Regions from separate parts of the Mesorhizobium sp. CNPSo 4689 genome, predicted to be linked through region 2. Evidence: riboswitches for the same ligand, from Rfam matches in the RefSeq annotation. Region 2 holds a riboswitch; each other region holds the start of a gene.
The links. A riboswitch is a leader RNA that binds a small molecule or an ion and turns the genes downstream of it on or off. The one in region 2 is predicted to bind cobalamin.
Positions count from the first base shown of each region.

Region 1 (4,612 bases), on a different contig from region 2:
CAATCTGTTCGTCGCCCAGTTCATCGGCTCACCGGCGATGAACATCCTGCCGGCGACGGTCGACAAGACCGGCACCCCGACCGTCGTCAGCCATGTCGGTGGCCGCAAGGCAACGGTGCCGATCGCCACGCCGGCGTCGGCGAAGGGTGCTGCGGTCAGCTTCGGCGTGCGGCCTGAGGATCTGGTGATTGCTACCGGCGCGGACTATCTGTTCGAGGGAACGGTGGACTATGTCGAGCAACTCGGCGAGGTCCAGCTCGTCTATGTCGATATCGGCCGCGCCGACCTGCCGCTGGTGACCAAGATGCCGGGCAATGTCGAGGTCAAGCGCGGGGCGACACTGCGGCTGAGCGCGGACGCCGGCGACCTGCATATCTTCGACGCGGACGGCCACTCCTTCTCGCTCCACGCGCCGGAAGTGAAGGCGGCCTAACGTCAGGCCATTCGGCATCGCATAAAAACAAGAGCGGCGGGCCAGGCCCGCCGCTCTTGTTTGCTAGCAACTTCGGCGGTTAGCGATTGCCGAAGAGGTTGCGGTCGCTGCCCTGGGGCGCTGACTTTTGCACGTCGCCCGACGAATTCAGCAGCTTGTAGACCGGCGACTCGGTGTTGCGCACCGACGAGGTCTGCGTGGTGTCGATGTTGGCGGTCGTCTGCTTGTTGACGGCACTCGAACCAACACTGTCGTTATTGGCATAGGCGCTGCCAGCGGCGATCAGAAGCGCGGCGGCGGTAAGGACAATCTTCTTCATTTTGGGCACTCCTGGATTTCAGATCCCGGAGCGGCGGACTTGACCGCCGCTCTGCGTCTCGTCTTGGGATCGACTGTTTAGTTGTTGCCGAAAAGGTTGCGGTCGCTGCCCTGAACGACGGGCTGGTTGTCGGCATGGGCCGGCTTCTGGATCGAAGCGGTATGCGAGCTGTCGACTGCGGCGGCAGGCTGGTTCGCACCGTTGGAACCATAATTGTCGCTACCAGCGAAGGCGCTGCCGGAAATGGCCAGAAGGGCGGCGGCAGTGAGAACAATCTTTTTCATTTTTTATACTCCAGTATTTTCAGTTTTTTCGTCCGTCTAGCGGCGTGTCTTGGGAAGAAAATCGCGTCGTTCGGACAGCCCCGATGTGGGAAAGCCAGGTGGCGGTTTCCAATCACGAAGTTGTTTCGCTTGGACCATGACTCTGCATCTTGAAATTGTACCAGAGCCTACTACCACCAAGCTTTTTATCAACTTTATCAATTGGTTATCAAAAAGCCACCTATGCATCACCAACAGTGTCGGAGTGCCAGCGTTCACACCGTCCTGCACGCACCGTCAACAGAAACGAACCGTTCGGTTCGATTTCAGAATCCTCTAATAGTCACTTTTTGATACTATTAACCCTTTCGACGCCGGCTAACTCCCGATCGGCTGGCGATTCGTGACGGGCGCCAAGTGCGGCAAAAGCGGGAGATCGGCCTTCCCTAGGAGATGGGCTGCGGTATTCACATTCCGTGTCGCGCCCGCATGGATACGATGTCGCTTTCATGCCGCCACCGAACCGGCCGTCGTGATTAGATCATGGCATCTCAGGTGCCGCTTGGTGACGACGAAGCGGAGAATTGGGAAGCCGGTCAAAACCCGGCGCTGCCCCCGCAACGGTGGTGGAGTTCAAGTCGCAACGGGAGACCACTGGGCCACAAGCCTGGGAAGGTGTCGCGACCGTCCGCAAGGACACTCCAGAGCCCGGAAACCAGCCCGAGATTTCTAGACTCGACTGATCGCGGTGGGCGGTCAAGAGGTGGATGGTGCATGTCCGGCCTGGCGCCGGGTTGCCGCTAATCTTTCCTCCATCACCACCAGTTCAGTCCTTGAACACGAGGACAGGACATGGATGCGCGCAACGACATGCTGAGGCTGCTGCACAGCCGCAAGCAGGGCTACTCGCTGGAACAGCCCTTTTACACCGACGCCGATTTCTTCAAGCTCGACATGGAACTGATCTGGTATCGCGACTGGCTGTTCATAGGCCATGACTGCGAACTGCCGAAGCCCGGCAGCTTCATCACCGCCCAGATCGGCGACTATCCGGTCGTGCTGGTGCGCGACCAGCAAGGCAAGATCAACGCCTTCCACAATTCCTGTCGCCATCGCGGCAGCCGCGTCTGCAACACCGAGAAAGGCACCGCTGCCAAGCTCGTCTGCCCCTATCACCAGTGGACCTACGAACTCGACGGCCGGCTCCTGTTCGCCCGGCAGATGGCCGATGGTTTCGACAAGAGCCAGTTCAGCCTGAAGCCGGTCGCTTGCGAAAGCGTCGGCGGCTACATCTTCATCTGCCTGGCAAAAGAGCCCGCCGACTTCGCGCCGATGCGCGCCATGATCGAGCCCTATCTGCTGCCGCACCGACTGCGCGAGGCGAAGGTCGCCTTCGAATCGACCATCGTCGAAAAGGGCAACTGGAAGCTCGTCTGGGAAAACAACCGCGAGTGCTATCACTGCGCCGGCAACCACCCCGAACTCTGCAAGACCTTCCCGGAAGCGCCGACGGTGACCGGTGTGCAGGGCGCCGACAGCGACCCCGAAATGCTGGCGCACTGGGCGAAATGCGAGGCGGCGGGCCTCCCTAGCAAGTTCCGCATCGACCCGGCCGGACAATATCGCGCCACCCGCGCGCCGCTGCTGCGCGATGCCGTCAGCTATACGATGAACGGCAAGCGGGCAGTGACGAAGAACCTGTCCGACACAGTCTCGGCCGACCGGATCGGCACCTTGATGCACTATCACTACCCGACGACATGGAACCACATTCTCATCGACCACGCGGTGACCTTCCGCGTGCTGCCGATCAGCGCCACGGAGACCGCGGTGACGACGAAGTGGCTGGTCCACAAGGATGCGGTCGAAGGCGTCGACTACAACCTCGAAGAACTCACGCATGTCTGGACCGAAACCAACGATCAGGACCGCCGCATTGTCGAGGAAAATGCCTTCGGCATCCTGTCGCCGGCTTATGAGCCCGGCCCCTATTCGGAACTGCATGAGGGCGGCGTCATCCAGTTCGTCGAATGGTACGCGGCCTTCATCGGCCCGCGCCTTGCCGAAGGCGGCCGGCCGGCGCTGCGCAGCGTCGCCTGAGGGGTGGGGGATGAACGCGATGACCGACCTCGGGCTTTACCGCCACCTCGACGAGATGGCGCCCTGGAACGACAGGCTGCAGGTGTTGGAGGTGATCGGCGTCGCCGACGAGGCGCCCGACGTCAAGACCTTCACCTTCCGCTCCGACAACCAGACCTGGTTCCGCTACAAGCCGGGCCAGTTCGTGACGCTGGAACTGCCAACCGCCGGCGGCCCGCTGATGCGCACCTACACGCTGTCGTCGTCGCCGTCGCGGCCGTTTTCGATCGCGGTGACGGTGAAGGCGCAGGCCGGCAGCCTCGGCACGCGCTGGATGTTCGATCATCTGAAGCCAGGCACCCACGTCAAGGCCTATGGACCGGTGGGCGACTTTTCGCTGCACAGCCATCCGGCGGCGAAATACCTGTTCATCTCGGCCGGCTCCGGCGTCACGCCGATGATGTCGATGCTGCGCTGGCTGAACGACTGCGCGCCATGGACCGATGTCGGCTTCGTCAACTGCGCCCGGCGGCCGGAAGAGATCATCTTCCGCAAGGAACTCGAATTGCTGGGCAGCCGCATGCCCGGCCTGTCGCTCGGCTTCATGATCGAGGAACGGTCGAGCCGTGAAGGCTGGTTCGGCCATATGGGCCGTATCGATGCCATCCGCTTGCCACTGCTGGCGCCCGACTTTCGTGAGCGAGAGATCTTCTGCTGCGGCCCGGATCCGTTCATGCGCGCGGTGCGCGGCATGCTTGAAGCCTCGGGCTTCGACATGGCCAGATACCACCAGGAAAGCTTCGCCGCTCCCGCGGTCGAGGAACTACCGGCGCCGTTTGCCGTCCCGGCGGACGGCGGCACCGGAGTGCCTGTCGAAGCCGTGACCCCGATCCGCTTCGCGCTTTCGGATGTCGACGCCGAATGCGTTGCAGGGCAGACCGTGCTGCAGACGGCGCGCGCCTCGGGCGTCAGGATCCCCGCGGCCTGCGAATTCGGCCTGTGCGGAACCTGCAAGGTCAAGAAGGTCTCGGGCGACGTCGAGATGAGCCACAATGGCGGCATTCTCGATCACGAGATCGACGACGGCTTTATCCTGGCCTGCTGCTCGAAGCCGCTGTCGGCGCTCGAAATCGAGGCCTGAAGCGTAGCGGTTCAAACGCCGTAGCGCTCGGTACGGATGAGGCCGGGCGGGACTTCGGCATCGATCAAGGCCTGGGCGGCGGCTGACACGAAGGCGTTCGAGCCGCAGACGAAAGCAAGCCTCGGCGGCTCGGGCAGCCGCGCCATGGATTGCATCATCATCTGGACGTCTATCCGCCGCGAATAGTCCTCGGGGCGCCGTGCGGCCTCGCGCGTCAGCGTCAGCACAAGGTCGAACCCGTCGCGACGGTTGTCGAGGCCGATCAGCTCGTCGCGAAAAATCACCTCATCCCAGACCCGCGCCGAAAACACCAGCGCGACCGGCACCGAAGATTTCCGCGCCACTCGGTGGCGCACCATCGCCATCAGCGGCACCAC
Region 1 is NZ_JBWLUZ010000001.1:139,045-143,656, forward strand. It holds gene AC04SI_RS00665 (ABC transporter ATP-binding protein) at 1-433, shown strand, start outside; gene AC04SI_RS00670 (DUF680 domain-containing protein) at 513-752, opposite strand; gene AC04SI_RS00675 (DUF680 domain-containing protein) at 830-1,036, opposite strand; cobalamin riboswitch at 1,552-1,753, shown strand; gene AC04SI_RS00680 (aromatic ring-hydroxylating oxygenase subunit alpha) at 1,868-3,115, shown strand; gene AC04SI_RS00685 (FAD-binding oxidoreductase) at 3,135-4,235, shown strand; gene AC04SI_RS00690 (ferredoxin reductase) at 4,247-4,612, opposite strand, start outside.
Region 1: another riboswitch for cobalamin. It lies ahead of AC04SI_RS00680 (aromatic ring-hydroxylating oxygenase subunit alpha); the one in region 2 lies ahead of AC04SI_RS04655 (CbtB domain-containing protein).

Region 2 (4,612 bases):
TCAACCACGCCACTGATTCCGACGCGCTGCGTCGCCGCCGGGGCGTCAAGGCATTGCTGGTCATCGTCCTGGTGCCGGCGGCCATCGCTTTCGCCGTGCAAATCCTGCTCTGGCAGATCTTTCCCGCCGGCCTGCTCGTCACGGCAATTCTGGCATCGTCGCTTCTGTCGCAGAAGAGCCTCGCCGAGCATGTCGAGGCAGTGGCCGATGCGCTCGATACAGGCGGGCTGACGCTCGGCCGCATCGCCGTCTCGCACATCGTCGGCCGTGATCCGGAAAAACTCGACAAGCCGGGCATTGCCCGCGCCGCGATCGAGAGCCTGGCCGAGAATTTTTCCGACGGCATCGTCGCCCCCGCCTTCTGGACCGGTGTTTGCGGGCTGGCCGGCGGCGTCGCCTACAAGGCCGCCAACACCGCCGATTCGATGATCGGCCACCGCACCCCGCGCCACGAGGCTTTTGGACGGGCGGCCGCCCGTTTCGACGATTTCATCAACCTGCCGGCCTCGAGGCTGACGGCGCTGCTGATCGTGCTCGCCGCTTTCATCGTCAAAGGCACCGACCCGCGCAACGCCTGGCAGGCCGTGCGGCGCGACGCGAGAAAGCACCGCTCGCCCAATGCCGGCTGGCCGGAAGCAGCAATGGCCGGCGCGCTTGGTCTGGCGCTGGCCGGACCGCGCAGCTATGGCGGCGTTGTCGTCGACGACGCGTTCATGGGCGAAGGCGGCCGGCGCGAGGCCGATAGCACCGACATCAGGCGGGCACTGAAGCTCTACCGGATCGCCGACTATCTGCTGATCGGGCTGTTTGCGATCCTATCGGTGGTGCTCATCTACCTGACGTTCTGAGCCGCGCCTTACCCTCCCCCTTGTGGGAGGGTAAGGCACTCAGAACTCGATCCCCTGCTGCGCCTTCACGCCGGCCGAAAAATGGTGCTTGGTCACGCCCATCTCGGTGACGAGATCGGCGGCCTCGACCAGCGCCGGCTTGGCGTTGCGTCCGGTGACGACGACGTGCAGGCCTTCACGCCGGCCTTTCAGCGCTGCGACCACCTTGTCGAGATCGAGATAGTCATAGCGCAGCGCAATGTTGAGTTCGTCGAGCACCACGAGGCTGATCGACGGATCGGCCATCAGTTCCAGCGCCCTCGCCCAGGCGGCCTCGGCGGCGGCGATGTCGCGCTTCAGGTCCTGCGTTTCCCAAGTGAAACCCTCGCCCATCGCATGCCAGACGACGCGGTCGCCGAAGGCAGCGAAGGCTTCCTTCTCGCCGGTGTGCCATTTGCCCTTGATGAACTGGACGACGCCGACACGCTTGCCGTAGCCGAGCATCCTAAGCGCCAGCCCGAAAGCGGCCGTGGTCTTGCCCTTGCCCGGACCTGTGTTGACGATCAGCAGGCCTTTCTCGATCGTCTTGCCCGCCACCTCGGCATCCTGCACCGCCTTGCGCTTGGCCATCTTGGCGCGATGGCGTTCCTCGTCCTTGGGATCGATATCGGTCATCTCACTTCACCTTCAGCGGCAGCCCCGCCACCATCAGCAGCACCGTGTCGGCAATTGCCGCAACCTGCTGGTTGAGGCGGCCCGCGGCATCTCGAAACCGACGGGCAAGCGCATTGTCCGGCACGATACCCTGGCCGACTTCGTTGGAAACCACAAACCACGGCCCGCGCGGCCGCGACAGCACATCCGCCAGCCGCAGGCATTCGACCTCGACGTCGTTCTCGGCCAGCATATGGTTGGTCAGCCACAGCGTCAGGCAGTCGACCAGCACCGGCTGCCCGTCGGGCAAAGCCGTGAGCGCGCCGACAAGATCGAGCGGCGCGTCCACGGTCGCCCAGCCTTCACCACGCCGCGAGCGGTGCAGCGCGATGCGCTCGCGCATCTCCTGGTCATAGGCTTCCGCGGTGGCGATATAAGTCCAGGGCGCCGGCCCTGCCGTCGCCAGAGTTTCGGCATGCGCGCTCTTGCCGGAGCGCGCACCACCGATGATGAAGGTCAATCCTTTGCGATCAGGCAAAGCTGTCGCGCAGGCTGGTCGCCGTGCCGGTGAAGCGTCCGCGCACCACGCCGACGACGGCGCCGAGCACCAGCCAGAACACCAGGTTGGTCACCGTCACCGCCACCACGAACTGGTGATGCAAGCCTTCGGGGATCGGCGTCTCAAAACTGTCGGGCTGCGGCGCGCCGACGATATGCGGCGCTACGATCAAGGCCACGGCCAGGATCGCCAGCGGCAGCGACTTGCGGAAGGCGATCAGGCCGAGACCGGCTGCGGTCGCCGCCACCGTTGCCCACCACCAGATCTGGCGTTCGGTGAGGTCGGCTGCCGGCATGGCCGGCAGTTCCGGCGGCAGGCCGAGGCCCGGCGCCAGCGTGAACGCGGCAAAACCGGCCAGCCCCCAGAACACGCCCTGGCGCCAGTTGCCGATGCCGCCGGCAAACTCCGAAACCGCGACCAGGACCAGTGCGAAGCCGATGCCGGTGACGATGTTGGCCAGCACGCTGAAGGCGAAGCGCTCGAATCCATCGGCCGGCGCCCAGCCTTCGCCCTCCGCCGGAGCCGCCGCCTCAGCCGGCGCCGGTGCGGCGCTGCTCATGGCATTGGTATCCGTAGCGTTGGCGGCCGGCGCCGCCGGCGCCGCGGCATGCTCATGCTGGTGGCCGCCTCCGGCCTGTTCATAGACCTCGGCCTTCAGGATGAGCGGCACGGTGGCGAAGGCCTGCATGCAGGCGAGAACGACGCCGGCCACGAGCCCTGCGATCGCCGCGATGAACACGACGTTGCGAAACAGATTCATGATGTCAAATCCTCGTCAGTGGCAGGGAAACGCCATCGAATGGCGATAGTCGTGCGCGGCATTGTGGACCGCATCGATATGCGAGAAGCCGACAACGCCGATGACGAAAATGCCCAGAAACGCGCTCAGCACGAGCTGCGTGAAACGCGACTGCGAGGAGACGGAAGCGCCGAGAGAGACCGAAGCGGTATTCATGTCTTGTCCTTTCGCCCTCCACCCGAGGGCACAGAAGTCAGTTCCCTGTCGCCGGCAGGTCTCCTGGCTCGCGGATCAGCGCCCTTCCCCACCTTCCCGAAGAAATATCTTCAGTGGCTTATGGAGAGGACTACCGCACACAGTTGCGGGGGCAGCCACGGCATTGGGCGATTTTTTTGCCCGCACCGCATTCCCTCTTGGCTCCAAACGGAACCGACGACAGTTCGTGACTATACGAAGAATCGCCGCGCCCGGCAAACCAAATTCCGCCACCGGCCATCGCGAAAGCGGCGCATAGCTCTATCCCCGCAATGCAGCGATCCGCTCAGCCACCAGATGCTGCAACCGCCACAGATGGCGGTCGTGAATGCCGCGCTGCTCCAGATTCTTCACCGTGTTGTAGAGATAATCGGCGCCGGAGCCCCAGTGCCCGCACGACGTCGCCAGCCTTTCGACCACCTCGTCTTCGTCGAGCGGCCCGGCATAGGTAGTGCCCTTGCGGTTGATGACGAAAGCCAAGCCCTTGAGCGGCCCGCTGTCGCTCGCCAGCGTGAGCAGGCGCGGATGGTAGCTGGTCGGCTTCAGCGTCACTGCGCGCCGCAAAAGCTTGTCGAGTTGCTGGCGCCGATCACCATCGCCCAGCCGAAAGGCGACGCCCTTGCATTGCCCGCCGCGGTCCAGCGCCATCATCAGGCCGGGCTGATCCTTGGTGCCGCGCCAGCGGGTCATCTTCATGCAGAAGGAGCGGTGCCAGCCGCGCGCCACCGCCACCCGCTCCTCGACATGATCGATTTCGGGCTTCCAGATCAGCGACCCATAGCCGAACAGCCACAGTGGCTCGGTGGCGGGCAGTTCCGCCTCGAGCGCGTCCACCATCGCCTCATAGTCGCTGTCGCCCAGATGCGCGGCGTCCGGGTCTGGTCCGGTGTCCTCGACCTGCCGATGGCAGCGGGCGACCAGCTCTTGCGTGAGCGACATCGTTCTTGCGGACATGACTTGCGACCTGGGCGACCAACGGAATGCCGGAGAGGATGAATCGACCATAAAGTTCGCGATCGCGAGCCACAATGGCGGCGGCGCGCGCCAATTGACAAAGGTCCCGGCCGGGTGTCGGCTGCTCCATCCAGGGAGCCAGCCATGCAACCCGATCAGACGGAACGCGACCTCTATAATTGTTTGACGCGTCTCGAGCCGACGCTGCCGTCGCCGGCCTATTGGGACGCTCATGCCTACCAACGCGATCTCGACGCCATCTGGTACAAAAGCTGGCTGCTGGTCTGCCGCGAGGCCGACCTTGGCCAGCCGCTGGCATTCAGGACCTTTCGTGTCGGCACCCAGGAGATCGTCGTGCTGCGCGACGACACCGGCGAATTGCGCGCCTTCCATAACACCTGCCGTCACCGTGGTTCGCAGCTTTGCCAGGAGAGCGAGGGCCGGCTGAAGGCGCGGCTGATCACTTGCCCCTACCACGCCTGGTCCTATTCGCTGCGCGGCGATCTGGTGCGCGTGACGTCGAAGTCGCTGCCCGAGGACTTCGACAAGGCCGATCATCCGCTCTACCGCGTGGCGCTGTCGGTATGGCGCGGTTTGGTCTTCGTCAATCTCGAGGAAGATGCC
Region 2 is NZ_JBWLUZ010000002.1:387,043-391,654, reverse strand. It holds gene cbiB (adenosylcobinamide-phosphate synthase CbiB) at 1-848, shown strand, start outside; gene cobO (cob(I)yrinic acid a,c-diamide adenosyltransferase) at 888-1,502, opposite strand; gene cobU (bifunctional adenosylcobinamide kinase/adenosylcobinamide-phosphate guanylyltransferase) at 1,504-2,019, opposite strand; gene AC04SI_RS04660 (CbtA family protein) at 2,012-2,800, opposite strand; gene AC04SI_RS04655 (CbtB domain-containing protein) at 2,816-2,995, opposite strand; cobalamin riboswitch at 3,032-3,228, opposite strand; gene AC04SI_RS04650 (gamma-glutamylcyclotransferase) at 3,296-3,988, opposite strand; gene AC04SI_RS04645 (aromatic ring-hydroxylating oxygenase subunit alpha) at 4,133-4,612, shown strand, end outside.

Region 3 (4,612 bases), on a different contig from region 2:
CAGCGCGGGCAAACAGGGATCTCAGGATCCGAGGCAGTAGGATGAAGGCTATGTCGGCACCTTTCGAGACCGGCAAGTGGCGGCGCACCTGACCAGATGACTCGTGGGCCGCTTGACTGGGCGTCAAGCTTGATGCCGCGCGTGCAGTGGGGGATTTTTTGAACAGTCTCCTCTGAGCGACTGCTGGGTTGCTGCTGTTTCAATCTCGTCCCGACAAAGCGCAGTCCTCCGAATCCCGGAAGCGGCGTCGCATCTCCGCGCCGCCCGAGGGGATCACCGTAGTGCCTTCACTGCCGCTTCGACATCTTTGTTTTCTACACACTTCAGGTCTGCATGATGGGTGACATGCAGCAACTCGGAACTGGCCCAGCCAGCTGTCGGGGGGGCGTCAGGAGGCATAGCGCCTCGAAAAGCGCTCCTCGACGCCCTGATATTGTCCTGCAGAGGCATCGACCGCCCTATCCATCGTCGCACCCGCTTCGGCCATGGGCAGCCCTATTCTGCCTCATCTGCTGCGCGCTTCACCCGGCGGACAGCAGACAGCGAAGCCTCCACGGCCGCGAAAATCTCGCGACGGCGGCTCGATTGCACGACCGGCCCGCCATTTTGGGGAGACGTCCAGTGCTGCTGCCTGGCGTCGACCTCGCCCTTCATCTATTGACCGCATGTTGCCTCGTCCTCTGAGCCGGCCAAGCCTCCCGACAGCCGGATAGATGATGACGATCCCCTCCCTGAGAATCTCTCGATTGAAAGCGTGACGATCTACGCCGTCTTATTTCCTCCGGCCTATCGCGTTCCGTCTGCGGTTCTGCCGAGCACGCGGCGAAACGCAGTCACTCTACCGTGCAACACTCAACGGAAATACGACAGGCGCACCAGAAATGGTGGGGTCTGTGTCAAAGATTTCTAGGCAAGCCCTCGAGAGCGAAACGGCATCTCTTGGTTTTGGCGTGAGCAAGCTTTGCCTTTTTGGCGCTCGCACGCTTCGAGGTTGGACCCCCGCAGCCGATCCCGTGTGTATGAGTGTAATGTGTGCAGAGCCGGATATTCCAAATGCGGGCAGAAACTGTCTGACCTGAGAAGAGACATAGGCACGTTGCCGATACGTCTTGCGTCTTGGCCTTTGGATTTCAGGAAGTCAGGGATGTGGGCCCCTCGATTCGGCGCTGAGGATAGCCATTGATGATCGCCCGCATGTAGGGATCGGATCGACGCCGCCGATTTGGCAGGCCGCGGTAGGCTCGAAGAGCAAGCCGGCCGGAGTTCTCCATGTCTACTGGGCATCGGGCGGTTCGATGTGTGGTCTGATTTACCAGTCGATCCGCGGGTTCGCAGTTACTCGCTCTTGTTGCGGCCTTTTGCGAAAACACCAACATTTCACATAATGACATAAACATTTCTTTATGCGACATTGACACACGGTTCCTGCTGTGGTTGTCTGCATGCCGTGGTTCTCCGTACGGCACTGCCGCATGGAGCTAAGAGGGAAGCCGGTGCGAGGCCGGCGCTGCCCCCGCAACTGTTAGCGGCGAGCCAACCCCACTCATGTCACTGAGGCGAACAGCCTCGGGAAGACGGGGAGAAGCTATGACCCCGCGAGCCAGGAGACCTGCCACGACGAACTATGTCCACGGGCGGGGTGTCTCGGTGGCCGCAGCAGCCCGGCGTTCGTGCCGGTCTACGAGGCGCCTTCTTGTCCCCCACGCCCCAACCATCGGGGTATGGCATGACTGTCTCTCAGCAAATTCCTGTGGCAACGCTCGGTGTGCCGCGGTTCGGTCGCCGGCGGGAACTGAAATTCGCGCTTGAAAGCTACTGGGCCGGAAAGTCTTCCGCTGCCGACCTTCTCACGACGGCGAAAGCGCTGCGTGCCGCCAACTGGGAAGAGCAGCGCGATCGCGGGGTGTCGAAAATTCCCTCGAACGACTTCTCGCTCTACGACCATGTTCTCGACACTGCAACTATGGTCGGCGCCGTGCCGCCCCGATACGCCTGGAGTGGCGGCGAGCTCCCGCTCGACATCTACTTCGCCATGGCGCGCGGAGACCAAGGTCACACGGGGAGCTGCGGGCACTCTGGTCACGAGCGTGGGGCTGGCCCTGCCCTGATCGCGATGGAAATGACCAAATGGTTCGACACAAACTATCACTACATCGTGCCGGAACTCGACGATGATCAGACGTTCGCCCTCTCGTCGACGAAACCGGTCGATTACTTCCTCGAGGCTAAAGCCCTCGGCATTCACACACGCCCAGTCATCCTCGGACCTGTCACCTTCCTCAAACTGGCGAAGTCACCTGCCGACGGTTTCAATCCCATCGCCTTGCTGCCGCGGCTTCTGCCCGTCTACGAGCAGCTCCTGCGGAGGTTGAAACTGTCGGGAGCCGATTGGGTGCAGATCGATGAGCCAGCCCTTGTGCTGGATCTAAACCCGAACGAACGAGCTGCGTTTGAATTCGCCCTCGGGCAGCTGTCGAAGGCCACTCCCGAGCTGAAGATCATGCTGGCTACCTATTTCGGGGCGCTGGGGGACAATCTCGAGACGGCGATTTCGCTGCCCGTGGCCGGCCTGCATCTCGATCTATCACGCGCTCCCGAGCAGTTGGAGACGGTGGGTCGGCTCGCGCCTAAGGATCTGGTGCTGTCGCTTGGCTTGATCGATGGCCGCAACGTCTGGCGCGCGAACCTGCCCTCCATTCTCGATCGAATCAAGCCGATTGTCGCCGGCTGGCCCTTGGACCGCGTCGAAATTGCACCTTCGTGCTCGATGCTGCATGTGCCCATGGACCTTCGCATGGAGACGGCACTTGATGCCACGATCAGGTCGTGGCTCGCCTTCGCGGCGCAGAAGACCGACGAACTGGTAGTGCTGGCGAGGGCGCTGTCCGAAGGCAGGGATGTAGTGGCAGACGAGTTGACAGCTTCTGCCGAGGCTGCGGCTGCTCGCGCAGCGTCCGCAAAGGTTCATGATCCGCTTGTTGAAGGTCGGATCGCCGGCATTGACGACAGCATGAAGCAACGAAAAAACCCTTTCCTCGTGCGTTCCACGGTCCAGGCCCGCACGCTAAGCCTGCCTCCGTTTCCAACGACGACCATAGGATCATTCCCGCAGACGCCTCGGGTGCGCAAGGCCCGTTCCGCCCACAGGAAGGGCGAGCTCAGCTATCTCGACTACGACAGCTTCCTGCAGAACGAGACCAAGATTGCCATTCGCTGGCAGGAGGAGATCGGGCTGGACGTGCTGGTGCACGGCGAGTTCGAACGAAACGACATGGTACAGCATTTCGGCGAGCAACTGTCCGGCTTCGCCTTTACCCAGCATGGCTGGGTGCAAAGCTATGGCTCCCGCTACGTGCGCCCCCCGATCATCTTCGGCGACGTATCGCGCCCCAATCCGATGACGGTGCGCTGGTGGCAATTCGCCCAGTCGCTTACGCAAAAGCCAGTCAAGGGAATGCTCACAGGCCCTGTGACCATTCTTAACTGGTCTTTTGTCCGCGACGACATTCCCCGCTCCGAGGTCTGCCGGCAGATCGCGCTCGCCATTCGTGACGAGGTGACTGATCTCGAAAGCTGCGGCGCAAGAATAATCCAGATTGACGAGGCGGCGTTTCGCGAAGGCTTGCCGCTGCGCAAGCGCGACTGGAAAGTCTATCTCGACTGGGCGGTCGAATGCTTCCGGCTGGCCTCGACGGGTGTAGAGGACGCGACCCAGATCCACACTCACATGTGCTATTCGGAGTTCAACGCGATCATCGACGCGATCGCTGAGCTGGACGCGGATGTAATTTCGATTGAGACATCGCGCTCGGCAATGGAACTGCTGGACGCCTTCACGAGCTCCAAATATCCGAACGAAATCGGTCCCGGAGTCTATGACATCCACTCACCGCGTGTTCCGGAAGTCGCCGAGATTTCGGCCCTCCTCATGCTTGCGCGCGAGCGACTCTTAGACGGGCAACTTTGGGTAAACCCGGACTGCGGCCTCAAAACACGCAAATGGGAGGAGGTCCGCCCTGCCCTCATAAACATGGTCGCTGCAGCACGGGCGCTTCGGGAGAAAGTGCAGGCCGAGGCACGCGACCACTGTGACCCGGAAACCATGTGGGCAGCGGCCGATCTGCGCCAGGCTGACGATCCTGGCCTGCAATCGAGCGGCGGAGGCCGTCGCTAAGCTCTCTGGCCATCACTCCGACTGCGAACCTGAAAATGCGGCTGTGCGGTATCGTGATTTCTTCGCACCAACAGCCTGGTTGGTCCGATGGGACGTCGCGACATCCCACAACACCGAGGCCGAAAGGTTCATGCAGACCAGCAAGGTCGATGCCGCCTATCAAACCTTCTGTGGCGCGACAATTCGGATTCTGATGAGAAGCCGCAGCTTCATTGTGGCGCCGCACCTTCGCGAACCATTTCCGGCCCTTTCGTTTTGCATAAGTCGTCCGGAGGGGATGGGAAATCAAAGCACCCTCCGATCCCAGTTGCGGAGGCAGCCAACACCGAGCGGACCAACGTTCATGACGGCGGGACACGGCTCTGGACCTCGATGTGGACGAGCCGTCGCAATAATCGTGTCGAGACATTTGTTGCTTTCAGCTGCAACCACCACTAT
Region 3 is NZ_JBWLUZ010000023.1:35,675-40,286, forward strand. It holds cobalamin riboswitch at 1,432-1,631, shown strand; partial or broken gene metE (5-methyltetrahydropteroyltriglutamate--homocysteine S-methyltransferase) at 1,751-4,069, shown strand.
Region 3: another riboswitch for cobalamin. It lies ahead of metE (5-methyltetrahydropteroyltriglutamate--homocysteine S-methyltransferase); the one in region 2 lies ahead of AC04SI_RS04655 (CbtB domain-containing protein).

Region 4 (4,612 bases), on a different contig from region 2:
AGGCGAACCTTTTCGTGTTCGCGAAGCCGGTTGACGCCGGCGGTGACGACAATGTCGCCCTCGGCAAGGCCGTCGCTGACGACGACGCGGTCAGTCTCGTAGCGGGCAATGGCGACCGGCTTGAGTTCCACAGTCGAGGACGCGGCCACCACCCAGACGGCGGGCTTGCCGTCCTTGTCGAACAGCGCGCTTCCCGGCAGGACCACGACGGGGGCGCTCATCGTGTTGACGCGGCCGGCGACGCTGCTGCCGAAGCGCATTTCGTCGGGGGTGTCGCGCAGCGAGACCTTGACCTGGAAGGTGCGGGTCGCGACGTCGGCCACCGGTGCGACCTCGCGGATGGCGCCGATTGTCGCGATCGCCGGATTGCTCAGCAGCGAGACCTTGATTTCAAGGGGACGCCTTGCATTTCCGCCGGTCGAGAAGGCTGCCTCGGCGATGGAGAAGACGGCGTCGCGGGCCGCTGGATCGGCGACCCGCGCCACCATCTGCCCGGCGTTGACGACTTGGCCCGCTTCGGCGCCGGTCGCGGTCACCATGCCATCGAAATCGGCATGCAACTCGGTATAGGCGAGCTGGTCCCTGGCCATCTCGAAGCCGATCCTTGCCGATTCAAGCTTGGCCTCGGCCGATCGCAGGCTCTTCAGCGTTGCATCGTGATTGGCCCTTGTTGCAAAGCCCTTGGCGAGAAGTGCCCCGATGCGGGCCTCGGCGGCACTGGCTTCGACCAGAACGGCCTCGGCGGCGGCGACGTCGGCCTTGGCGCTGGCGAGGCGGTTGCGATAGTCCTGGTCTTCGATGCGGGCGAGGACATCGCCCTTCTTCACCATCTGGCCGACCTCTGCTGAGCGCTGCACGAGCTTGCCGGACAGCCGGAAGCCAAGATCGCTTTCGCGCTGCGGCCGGATCTCGCCGATGGCGATGCGCTCGTCGGCCTGCGGGGCAGGCTTCACCGCCATGGCCCGGACAAGCTTGGCTTCGGGCACGTGCGGTTCGACCGCCGCGGCCTCGCCCTTTGCGCCATACCAGACGACTGCGGCGGCGCAGGCAAGTGCTGCCAAGGATGCGGCGACGAGACGATGCTTTCCGCGCCTGTTGTGCAAGAGTGTCATGTTGTCTCCTTACCCGATGTTGCGGCCTGCGCCGGGCAAGGGCGCGTTAGCCGAAGATCCCATTGGCCGGAGAAGAACCGGGGCGATCATTAAGTTTGATCCCAGGGACCGGCGCCCGTCTTGACCAGCACGATCCTATTCGCCTTTTCGGGCCCTGAAATCCCGATCGGGTTCTGAAAGTTTTCCGATGTTTTGGCGCCAGCCCCCCAAGACGCCGGGCCTGTCGATATGCCTGGACATCGAGGGAAAGAGGAAACGTCGGCCGCTGGTGTTGACAGCATATGGCAGCGCTTGTTACGTAATGTTATTACATATGCAGCCTACCGAAGGCGAACCGATGCCTGCAATCAAAAAACCATTGCGGCGCGATCAGGGGAAACCTACGGTAGAAAAATGATGGTCCCCGAGCCGAAAGGCGAGGGGTGAAAAGGGAACACGGTGAGACCCGCTTTCGGGTCGAGGCCGTGGCTGCCCCCGCAACTGTAAGCGGCGAGCAACATCCGCAAATGCCACTGGCCGGCAAGGCTGGGAAGGCAGGATGAAGCCGAGACCCGCGAGCCAGGAGACCTGCCATCAGCACGAGTTGACCGGACGGGGTGTGCCGGGAGGAGACGTAGCCATCGGTCTGTCGTCCGATCGGCCCAGCTTCCTTCCGTCGCCAGTTTTGGAAAGTGACGGAAATTTGGAAGCCTCCATCCATCGCATCATCGTGTGCCCGCTTTGCCGCGATTCAACCGGGCTGGCTCGCATCCCCGCTTCGAGGCCGGGGCTGAGCCGATGATGCTGCTCGAAGCCCGCGACGTGAGCGCGACGGCGAATGGCCGCCGCCTGGTGAATGGGGTAAGCCTGTCGGTTGCGTCAGGCGATCGCCTGGCCATCATCGGTCCCAACGGCGCCGGCAAGACCACGCTTTTGCGCATGCTGTGCGGCGCGCTGCAGCCAAGCACCGGCGAGATGCGTCTGTCGGGGCGCCGTCTCGACCGGATCACGCCGGCCGAGCGGGCGCTCAACATGGCGGCCGTCGGCCAGACCGACCAGCCAGATCCGCGGCTCGCCTTGATCGACTATGTCGAGCTTGGCCGCGTCCCGCATGCCGGCATGAGGCGCCTGCGCGAAGATCGCGACATCGTCGTCGACGCGCTGCGCCGGACGGGGCTGCTGCCGCTGCTCGGCCGCAGCATCGGCTCGCTCTCCGGCGGCGAGCGTCAGCGCGCGCAACTGGCTAGAGCCTTCGCCCAGGAGCCAAAGATACTGTTCCTCGACGAGCCGACCAACCATCTGGATCCGCGCGCCCGCGGCGAGCTGCTCGAACTGGTCGCCGGCTTCGGCATGTGCGTGGTCGCGGTGCTGCACGATCTCGCGCTGGTGGCGCCCTTCGCCACCCGGGTCGCGGTGATGAACGACGCCCGGCTGCATGCGCTGGCGCCGCCGCGCGAGGCGCTGACCCAGCAGCTCATCCGCGACGTGTTCGGCATAGATGTCTTCCGCCTGCGCCATCCGACCGAAGACCGCGAACTCACCGTCTTCGACGTTCCCAACCGCGCCGCCTCGCCATCCTGAACGGACATTTCCTCAACCAAGGAGCCACCTCGTGAAACGCCTCGCCCTCTCTCTTGCCTTTTCGCTCGTCGCTTCGGTGGCCTTTGCCTTCCCGGTCACCGTCGACAGCTGCGGCAAGAAGCTCTCCTTCGATGGGCCGCCGAAGCGCGCCGTCATCCATGATCTCAACATGGCCGAGATGGCCTTCGCGCTGAAGCTGCAGCCATCGATCGTCGGCCTGACCGGCATCACCGGCTGGTACAAGGTCGGTCCCGAATTCAAGCAAGGCTCGATCCCCGAACTGGCGCCAAAGTATCCGACGCTGGAGAACCTCGTTGCCGTCGAGCCCGATTTCTTTTTCGCCGGCTGGTACTACGGCATGAAGCCGGGCGGCGAGGTGACGCCCGACACGCTCGCCCCGCACGGCATCAAGACGCTGGTGCTGACCGAAAGCTGCGTCCATCTCGACAAGGACCGTCCCGCCGCCTCGATGGACCTGCTCTACGGCGACGTCGAAAAGCTGGGCAAGATCTTCGGTAAGGAGGCTGAGGCCGACAAGCTTGTTTCGGGCTGGAAGGCGCAACTGGCAGCGATCATCGCCAAGGTCGGCAGCACCAAGGGCACGCGGGTGTTCCTCTACGATTCCGGCGAGGACAAGCCGTTCACCGCCGGCAAGTTCGCCGTACCGAACGCCATGATCACCGCTGCCGGCGGCGACAACGTCATGGCCGACATGGAGATGAGCTGGGGCACGACGGATTGGGAGACGGTGGCGGCGCGCAATCCGCAATTCCTCATCCTGCTCGATTACCAGGATGGCGGCGGCTACAAGAAATTGCTCGACTTCCTGAAGGCGCATCCGGCGATGAAGGAGACCGACGCGGTCAAGAACGAGCGCTTTGTAGCACTGCGCTATGCCGAACTGACACCAGGACCCGCCAACATCGAGGCGATCGGCAAGATCGCCAAAGCGATGCATCCGGAAGCATTTTGAGCTTGCGGCCGAAGTCCTTTCCTTTCGTGATGATAGCGGGCGCGGCAGCGCTCGCTTTGCTGTCGATCGCCTATGGCTCGACGGTGATCGCGCTGCCCGATGTCATCGGCGCCCTGGCGCATGCAGTCGGTCTCGACGCGCACGCCGTGTCCGGTCCGGTCGGCAAGATCGTCGTCGACCTCCGGCTGCCGCGCACACTGCTGGCGATCGCGATCGGCGCCGGGCTGGGTGTCGTCGGCGTATTGCTGCAGACAGTGACCCGCAACGATCTCGCCGATCCATTCCTGTTCGGTCTCTCCTCTGGCGCTGCCGCCGGCGCCGTCTCCGTCATCACCGTCTTCGGCGACAGTTTCGGCATCTGGACCCTGCCGGTCGCCGCCTTCACCGGCGGCATGCTGGCAGCCGCCGTGGTGCTGTTGCTGGTGTCGCGGGTCAAGGGACAGGGGCCTGAGCGGCTGATCCTTGCCGGGCTTGCTGTCTCCTTCATGTTCACCGCGCTCACCAACTATCTCGTTTTCGCGGGCGACCAGCGCGCCGCCCATTCGGTGCTGTTCTGGACGATGGGTGGGCTCGGTCTGGCGCGCTGGGACAATATCGGGCTGGCAGCACTTGGCGCCGGCATCATCCTTGCCTACGGGCTGTGGAACCACCGCCGGTTCGACGCCTTCCTCGCCGGTGAAAACGCCGCCGAAAGCCTCGGCGTGCCGGTGGCGCGCATGCGCCGCACGACCTTTTTCGTCGCCGCCCTGTCTACCGCGATCCTGGTCTCGGTCGCCGGCGTCATCGGCTTCGTCGGCCTGATGATCCCACATCTCTGCCGTCCATTGGCGGGACCGTTGCATCTGCGCCTGATCGCAAGCTCGGCGCTCTTCGGCGCGGTGCTGCTTTTGGCCAGCGATCTTCTCGCCCGCACGCTGCTGCCGCCGCAGGAACTGCCTATCGGCATCATCACCAGCTCGCTCGGCGC
Region 4 is NZ_JBWLUZ010000017.1:91,277-95,888, reverse strand. It holds gene AC04SI_RS20965 (efflux RND transporter periplasmic adaptor subunit) at 1-1,112, opposite strand, end outside; cobalamin riboswitch at 1,493-1,701, shown strand; gene AC04SI_RS20960 (ABC transporter ATP-binding protein) at 1,890-2,672, shown strand; gene AC04SI_RS20955 (ABC transporter substrate-binding protein) at 2,704-3,645, shown strand; gene AC04SI_RS20950 (FecCD family ABC transporter permease) at 3,675-4,612, shown strand, end outside.
Region 4: another riboswitch for cobalamin. It lies ahead of AC04SI_RS20960 (ABC transporter ATP-binding protein); the one in region 2 lies ahead of AC04SI_RS04655 (CbtB domain-containing protein).